One region of the Buttiauxella sp. AC038 genome, then DNA from elsewhere that is predicted to be linked to it. Evidence: predicted binding sites of a transcription regulator. Region 1 holds the regulator's gene; the other holds the start of a gene.
The links. Region 1 encodes PurR, which represses purine synthesis genes. Its sites were predicted from a motif close to CANGCAAACGTTTGCNTG; they were not measured.

Region 1 (4,428 bases):
ATACGATTTGCGCGGTTTGCCGGGTAGTAATCGGTCACCAGTGCCTGCCAGCTTACTGCGGCAGAACAAACACCAACGGCCTGAACGAAGCGCAGCACCAGCAGAGCGGTGGCACTTTCTACCCACAACATTCCAATACAACCGACGGCGAACAGACTCAGACCGGCCAGCAAAACTGGTTTACGTCCGAAATGGTCTGACAGCGGCCCCCACATTAACTGGGCAAACGCAAAGCCCGCAAGGAACAGGCTCAGGCTCGCACTAACGGCGGAGGCATCGGTCTGTAAATCTTGCTGAATGGCAGCGAAAGCAGGCAGATACATGTCTGTGGCAAGGAAGCCCAGAACACTTAATCCAGCCAGCCAGATAAGAAATCCTTTTGATGGTTGCATAATTTTCTCTTGTTTTATCTTGCAGGTTGATCGCCGCGAGAGTGTACGGAGTGCAAATAGGCTTGTGAAACGCTAATATTTGTAGGTTGCATTCAAAAATTTTGTGAGCAGAGAAATGTGGTCAGAATATTCGCTGGAAGTGATAGATGCGGTAGCGCGCAATGGCAGCTTCAGTGGTGCAGCACAAGAGCTGCACCGCGTTCCGTCAGCTATCAGCTATACGGTACGGCAACTTGAAGATTGGTTAGCGGTTCCGTTATTCGAACGTCGCCATCGGGATGTTGAATTAACCCCCGCAGGCGTCTTTTTCCTGAAAGAAGGCCGCTCTGTTATCAAAAAAATGATGACGACACGGCAGCAGTGTCAACAGATCGCAAATGGATGGCGCGGGCACCTGGCTATCGCAGTTGATAACATCGTTAAACCTGAACGAACGCGTCAGTTGGTGTTGGATTTTTATCGTCATTTTCCGGATATCGAACTGCGTATATTCCAGGAAGTGTTTAACGGCGTGTGGGATGCGCTGGCTGATGGGCGAGTTGAAGTCGCGATTGGTGCGACACAAGCTATTCCTGTCGGGGGGCGTTATGCGTTCCGCGATATGGGGACGTTGAGTTGGCGCTGTGTGGTGTCATCAAATCACCCACTGGCACAGCAGGGCGGAACCTTAAGTGATGATGATCTGCGAGCCTGGCCGTCGTTAGTACTGGAAGATACCTCCCGTTCGCTACCGAAGCGTATTACCTGGCTTTTGGATAACCAGCGTCGAGTTGTGGTTCCAGACTGGGAATCTGGCTCTGATTGTCTTAGCGCGGGTTTATGTATTGGTATGGTGCCATTGCATATAGCAAAGCCGTGGTTGGCTTCAGGGCAGTGGAGTGAGCTGACGCTCGATAACCCGTTCCCGGACGCGGCATGTTGCCTGACATGGCGGCAAAATGATGCTTCGCCAGCTCTGGCCTGGCTGCTGGAGTATTTAGGGGATAGCGAGACGATGAATCAGGAGTGGTTGCAAGAGCCTGCTTAGGCAGGCTCCTTTGACTGTTTTTAGCGGCGGTAATCGCGGAATGGGCCATCTGCCACTGAACGGCGTTCAATCAGGCGCGGATGTACTTCAATTGATTGCGACTCTTCGCGTTTATTGACGATTCTATCCAGCAGCATATTGAAAGCTGTTTCACCCAGCGAGTCCTTCGGCTGGTGAATGGTGGTCAATGCCGGTGTGAAATAACGAGCGTTACGCACGTTGTCATAACCGATAATGGAAATATCCTGCGGTACGCGTAAACCCATTTCATCAGCAGCACAAATTGCGCCCATCGCCATAATGTCGCCGCCGCAGAATACTGCGGTAGGGCGCTGAGACTGACCGATAATCTGCTGCATGGCGCGGTAGCCTGACTCAGGTTCAAAGTCACCTTGCACAATCCAGTTCTCAGGAATAGCGATCCCAGCTTCTTCCAGCGCCTTCATAAAACCAGCATGGCGGCCGCCACCGGTATTACGCTCCATTTGGCCAGGGATTGCACCAATTTCGCGGTGACCACGTTCAATCAAATAACGTCCAGCCAGATAGCCACCGTGGAAGGCATTATCGACAACGGAGTCGGTGAAATCTGCGCGGGCTTCGCCCCAGTCCATCACAACCATTGGGATGTGACGATACTCTTCAAGCATAGTCAGTAATGATTCCGGATATTCAGAGCACATCACCAGCAGCCCATCGACGCGCTTTTGCGCCATCATGGATAAATAGGCGCGCTGTTTTTCGAAATTATTGTGCGCATTACCCAAAATCAGGGTGTAGCCTTTTTCAAAGCAGCTATTTTCGACAGCTTCGATTATCTCGGCAAAATAGGGTGCTTCGCTAGAAGTAGCTAGCAAACCAATCGTTTTGGTGTGATTAACTTTCAAGCTACGCGCGACGGCGCTCGGCGAATAGTGCAATTGTTTGATTGCCGCCCAGACCGCGTTACGTGTTTCTTCCGCCACAAAACGGGTCTTGTTAATCACATGTGATACGGTTGTAGTGGAAACGTTTGCGAGCTTCGCTACGTCCTTGATTGTCGCCATTAAATTTCACTCCGGGCCATATCGTAAACCCCTGATAACCAATGTGTTAAACGTTTGCGTACGCCAACTCCTGAGGCAACGTTAAGGTTGCAGGTATGCCGGGATTGCGACATAAAACGGGAGGAGGGCGTTGAATAGATGGTACGCAATAAATTAGCGTGGGATTTTGGCCTATCCAGGAGAAAAGTGAAAGAGGGAAAAGCGATATCAGGTTAAAACCAGGGGGATTTTTATGTCTGATTGTGGGAAAATCAAGCCGACACACCGATTGTAGGGTAATAAAAGGAGTTTGCTAATGAGTACCGATCTGAAATTTTCAATCATGACCACGGTTGTTGTTTTGGCACTGATTGTGTGTGGCGCGTTAACCGCCGTACTGCACTGATACATCGCTCTGATTAAAATGGGCCGCAATCGCGGCCCATATATTTTAGGTTTTATGCTGCCAGATTCTTAGCAACAAACTCCCAGTTCACCAACGCCCAGAAATGCTCAAGATAGCCAGCACGAGCATTGCGGTAGTCGATGTAGTACGCATGTTCCCACACATCCACAGTCAATAACGGTGTTGCCGCTGTTGTTAGTGGGGTACCCGCGTTTGAGGTAGAGACAATCGCCAGAGCGCCATCTTCTTGTTTGACAAGCCAGGTCCAGCCAGCGCCAAAGTTTTTAATAGCTGCATCAGTGAACTGCTGTTTAAACTCAGCAAAGCTACCAAACGACTTATTAATGGCTTCCAGAAGCTCTCCAGTTGGTTCACCGCCAGCATTTGGTGCCAGGCAATTCCAGTAGAAGGTGTGGTTCCAAACCTGTGCTGCGTTGTTAAACACGCCGCCTTCGGAAGTACGAACGATCTCTTCGAGATTTTTACCTTCAAACGCAGTGCCCTTAACCAGATTGTTCAGGTTAGTGACATAGGTTTGATGGTGTTTACCGTAATGGTATTCCAGAGTTTCGGCGGAGATATGCGGTGCTAAAGCATCTTTTGCATATGGTAGTGCAGGTAGTTCGAACGACATTGCTGACTCCTTATTACCCTTCATACTTCGAGCTGCATCTTTGTTGGCTGCGATGCAACTCGAATTATTTTGGGTATCTATTGTTAAACATCACTTTTAGTGCGGGTTTAGGGTAACAAATTGAAAGGATAAGCAAAAGAGGGAACTCACCTGCCCAAGGAAGGGCAGGCGCAGGTTTTCGATAAATAGAGTTTAACGAATTGTTTTAGGGGTCATAACGCGTTTGGCACCGACATAGTGGCGCTGCCAGTAGTCTTCGCTTAGTGAGGTTATCTGGATATCTTGTCCGGTACGCGGTGACTGAATAAATTTACCGTTGCCCACGTACACGCCAACATGGTCAGCGGTGCCCCGACCTTGGGTGCGGAAGAAGACCAAATCACCAGTTTCAAGCTCCCCACGATCTACAGATGAGGCATCACGCAGGTGATACATCTCGTTAGCGGTACGAGGAATACGGAACTTCACTAAATCTTTGTATGCGTAGTAAACCAGACCGCTGCAATCGAAACCGGTAACCGGCGAGGTGCCACCCCAACGATACGGTTTGCCTATCTGGCCCATCAATTTGTTCATTGCCGTTTTTTGTGCTTTTTGCACACGGACTTTATGCGCCGCAGCAATCGTCGTTGGCTGCTCTGATTTAACTTTTACACAATGCGCTTTATGGCCTTTACGCGGCTTGCTGCATTTTTCGGTGAAAGTAACAGGCTGGACTTTTGCGAGCTTAGAGGTTTTATTGCGGGAGTTTTTTGCAAGATTCTTTGTTTTAGCGCTGCTGGCATTTTGGGCGGTTTTACTTTTTGCGGCAGTTGTTTCTTTTTTCTTGCTGGCTGTTTTGACTGAGGTGGTGCTTTTTTTGCTGGTGGTAGTGGTTTTACTCTTACTGCTTTTTTCTGTGCTCTTCGTTGTGCTTTTAACAACGTGCGCTTTTTGCGCAGCCA
Region 2 (4,428 bases), 2.2 Mb from region 1:
TGCTCGTATCGCGGGTGAAACCGCCCCGCTGCTGTTCACGTCGCTCTCCAACCAGTTCTGGAGCACTGACATGATGCAGCCGATTGCCAACTTGCCAGTGACGATATTCAAATTTGCGATGAGCCCATTTGCCGAATGGCAACAGTTAGCCTGGGCTGGTGTTCTGATTATTACCCTTTGCGTACTGCTGCTAAATATTCTGGCGCGCGTGATTTTTGCAAAGAGTAAACACGGTTAAATTTTGCGGCGCGGCAAAGGCGGCGTCGGATGGAGATTAAGAAACAGATGAGTATGGTCGATACTACCCCAGACAAAATTCAGGTTCGTGATTTGAACTTCTATTACGGTAAGTTCCATGCCCTGAAAAACATCAATCTGGATATCGCTAAGAACCAGGTTACCGCGTTCATTGGCCCGTCAGGCTGTGGCAAATCCACCCTGCTGCGTACATTCAACAAAATGTACTCGCTCTACCCGGAGCAGCGTGCGGAAGGTGAGATTCTGCTGGATGGGGAAAACATCCTCACCCAGAGCCAGGATATCGCCCTGCTGCGTGCCAAAGTGGGCATGGTATTCCAGAAGCCGACGCCATTCCCAATGTCGATTTATGACAACATCGCGTTCGGCGTGCGCCTATTTGAGAAGCTGTCACGCAGCGACATGGACGAGCGTGTGCAGTGGGCTTTGACCAAAGCCGCATTGTGGAATGAAACCAAAGATAAATTACACCAGAGCGGATACAGTCTCTCCGGTGGCCAGCAGCAACGCCTGTGCATTGCACGCGGTATCGCGATTCGCCCGGAAGTGTTGTTGCTTGATGAGCCGTGTTCAGCCCTTGATCCCATTTCAACCGGTCGTATCGAGGAGCTTATCACCGAGCTTAAACAGGATTACACCGTGGTTATCGTGACGCACAACATGCAGCAGGCCGCGCGTTGCTCCGACCACACCGCGTTTATGTACCTGGGCGAGCTTATCGAATTTAGCGAAACCGACACGCTATTTACCACACCAGCTAAAAAGCAAACCGAAGATTACATTACTGGCCGCTACGGTTGATTTGGAGAAACAAATGGATAGCCTCAATCTCAACAAACACATTTCCGGCCAGTTTAACGCCGAGCTGGAATATATCCGCACTCAGGTTATGACCATGGGTGGGCTGGTGGAGCAACAGCTTTCTGATGCGATCACCGCCATGCACAATCAAGATGGCGAGCTGGCAAAGCGCGTTATCGAAGGCGACCAGAAAGTTAACATGATGGAAGTGGCAATCGATGAAGCCTGTGTGCGCATCATCGCTAAGCGCCAGCCAACCGCCAGCGACTTACGCCTGGTGATGGCTATCATCAAAACGATTTCTGAGCTGGAACGTATTGGCGATGTGGCAGATAAAATTTGCCGCACGGCACTGGAGAAATTCTCGCATCAACACCAGCCGCTGTTGGTGAGCCTGGAATCACTGGGCCGCCACACCGTGCAAATGCTGCATGACGTGCTGGATGCGTTTGCGCGTATGGATCTCGACGAAGCTGTGCGTATCTACCGCGAAGATAAGAAAGTTGACCAGGAATATGAAGGCATCGTGCGCCAGTTGATGACTTATATGATGGAAGACTCGCGCACTATTCCAAGTGTGCTGACCGCGTTGTTCTGCGCGCGTTCTATCGAGCGCATCGGCGACCGTTGCCAGAATATCTGCGAGTTCATCTTCTACTTCGTCAAAGGACAGGACTTCCGTCATGTCGGTGGCGACGAGCTGGATAAGCTGCTGGCGGGTAAAGACCCGAAAGAGTGAGATCTATGAGTGGGGAATCCCGCTCTGTGAATATCATATTTAGTAAGCCGGATGAGCATGATTGCTATCCGGCTTTCTTTTTTACTTCGTAATATCCCAGCCCCGCGCACGCCATAACTCCGGCAACTGCGCTAAATCGGTAAAGGTTGTCACTTTTGGGTGGTCAATCGGCTTGTTATGCGGGTCGGCGCAAAAATAGAAAACTTCCATGCCTGCGGCAATACCTGATTGTGCACCAGCCATTGAATCATCCACCAGCACGCAGTTTTTCACATCCACATTCATCGCGTTGGCGGCGTGGTACATAATGGCCGGGTCCGGTTTCCACGTCTGAATATCGTAGCCGCTAAACAGTTTGTCCGGGAAATGGTGGAGCATGCCGGTTTTGCCCAGCGACTGATGCATCTTGCTGACCGGGCCGTTGGAAACGATACACATCGGCACGGTGATTTTCTCGACTAACGCTGCTGCCCCTTCAATCTCAACCAGTTCGCTGTCGAACAGCCGAGAAACTTCCGCGCGATAAATCGGCTCCAGCTCCTCTTTTGGCAAGCTCACTCCATGTTGGGCATTTATCGTGTCGATTATCTCGTAGAGCTTGATCCCCTTGAAGGTCTTATGAACCTCATCGAGCGCAAGCTCGATGCCGTATTGCGCAAACATATGCACGTAGGCTTTGGAGCAAATAACCTCACTATCAACGAGCGTGCCATCGCAGTCGAAGAACACCGCATCTATCCGGGACATACCGCCTCCTTTTATTAAAGTGAACATGCATCTTACCCAATTTGCGCAATTTTTGCGGCACGCAATCGTTGCCGTATAAGAAAATGCAATGAAAAAAAATCTGTGTTGACCATCATGTTTTGTATTTTTTGGTATAGGATAGCGACGGATTTTCCCTCTCAATGTTCGGAATTAAGACTAATGAGCCAACCACAATCTACTCCGGCCGCAAATCCGGGGCTGCTCGAGCGCGTGTTTAAACTGCGCGAACACGGCACCACGGCCCGCACTGAAGTGATCGCCGGTCTTACGACCTTCCTGACGATGGTGTATATCGTTTTCGTCAACCCGCAGATCCTTGGCGCCGCTGGTATGGATACCCAGGCCGTTTTTGTCACCACCTGTTTGATTGCCGCATTAGGTAGCATCCTGATGGGTATTTTCGCCAACCTGCCAGTCGCACTGGCTCCGGCAATGGGCCTGAATGCGTTCTTCGCCTTTGTGGTTGTTGGCGCGATGGGGATCTCCTGGCAAATCGGGATGGGCGCCATTTTCTGGGGTGCCGTAGGTTTGCTGTTGCTGACCATTTTCCGCGTGCGTTACTGGATGATTGCTAATATTCCGGTGAGCTTGCGCATCGGTATCACCAGCGGTATTGGGCTATTCATCGGGATGATGGGCCTGAAAAATGCCGGTATTATCGTGGCTAATAAGGACACGCTGGTAACCATTGGTAACCTGACTTCGCACAGCGTACTGCTGGGCGCGCTGGGCTTCTTTATTATCGCCATCCTTGCCTCGCGTAATATTCACGCAGCCGTACTGGTTTCGATTGTGGTGACTACGCTACTGGGCTGGATGTTGGGCGATGTGCAATACCACGGCATTGTTTCTGCACCACCAAGCGTGTTGTCTGTTGTGGGTCAGGTTGATTTAGCCGGCTCCCTGAACATTGGTCTGGCGGGCGTTATCTTCTCCTTTATGCTGGTTAACTTGTTTGACTCATCCGGCACGCTGATTGGCGTAACAGATAAAGCAGGTCTTGCCGACGAAAAAGGGAAATTCCCACGCATGAAGCAAGCGCTGTACGTTGATAGCGTTTCATCTGTTGCGGGTGCGTTTATCGGGACTTCTTCCGTTACCGCGTATATCGAAAGCACTTCTGGTGTGTCTGTTGGCGGGCGTACTGGCCTGACGGCAGTTATCGTTGGTTTGCTGTTCTTGCTGGTGATCTTCCTGTCACCGCTGGCGGGTATGGTTCCGGCATATGCAGCAGCAGGTGCTCTGATTTACGTTGGTGTGTTGATGACATCCAGCCTGTCGCGTGTGAAATGGGATGACCTGACTGAAGCGGTTCCGGCGTTTATTACTGCCGTGATGATGCCATTTAGCTTCTCAATCACCGAAGGTATCGCACTCGGCTTCATCTCTTATTGCGTGATGAAACTCGGCACGGGCCGCTGGCGTGAAATCAGCCCATGCGTGATTGTTGTGGCGCTGTTGTTTGTGCTGAAAATCGTATTTATTGACTCACACTAATAGTGTTTTGTAGGGTGGATTAGCGTAAGCGACATCCACCATAATTTATGCCTGTTTTGTCGGATGTCGCTGCGCTATTCCGACCTACGTATGATTCTCTCTGCGATACCTGCCCGGCGGCTGATTAAACGTGCGCGTAAATATCCGCGTAAACGTCTGCTGCGAATCAAAACCATACTTCAGGCTAATATCGTAAACCTTGTTATCGGTATCGCGTAAATCACGTGCTGCCAGTAGCAATTTACGATCGCGGATATATTTCCCGAGACTCTCGCCTTTGTACTGCATAAACAAACGCTGCAAGTGCCACTTCGAATAACCCGCATGACTGGCAATATCATCAATGCGTAATGGCTGATGCAAAT

Region 2: the regulator PurR is predicted to act here: its motif matches at 2,604-2,621, upstream of AC0IXI_RS00265 (NCS2 family permease).

Annotation. Positions count from the first base shown of each region.
Region 1 is NZ_CEEDCQ010000001.1:2,273,187-2,277,614, forward strand. It holds gene punC (purine nucleoside transporter PunC) at 1-392, opposite strand, end outside; gene punR (DNA-binding transcriptional activator PunR) at 508-1,419, shown strand; gene purR (HTH-type transcriptional repressor PurR) at 1,440-2,465, opposite strand; gene cydH (cytochrome bd-I oxidase subunit CydH) at 2,761-2,850, shown strand; gene sodB (superoxide dismutase [Fe]) at 2,903-3,484, opposite strand; gene AC0IXI_RS10825 (C40 family peptidase) at 3,677-4,428, opposite strand, start outside.
Region 2 is NZ_CEEDCQ010000001.1:54,578-59,005, forward strand. It holds gene pstA (phosphate ABC transporter permease PstA) at 1-238, shown strand, start outside; gene pstB (phosphate ABC transporter ATP-binding protein PstB) at 286-1,059, shown strand; gene phoU (phosphate signaling complex protein PhoU) at 1,073-1,798, shown strand; gene yieH (6-phosphogluconate phosphatase) at 1,880-2,545, opposite strand; gene AC0IXI_RS00265 (NCS2 family permease) at 2,726-4,063, shown strand; gene AC0IXI_RS00270 (RamA family antibiotic efflux transcriptional regulator) at 4,148-4,428, opposite strand, start outside.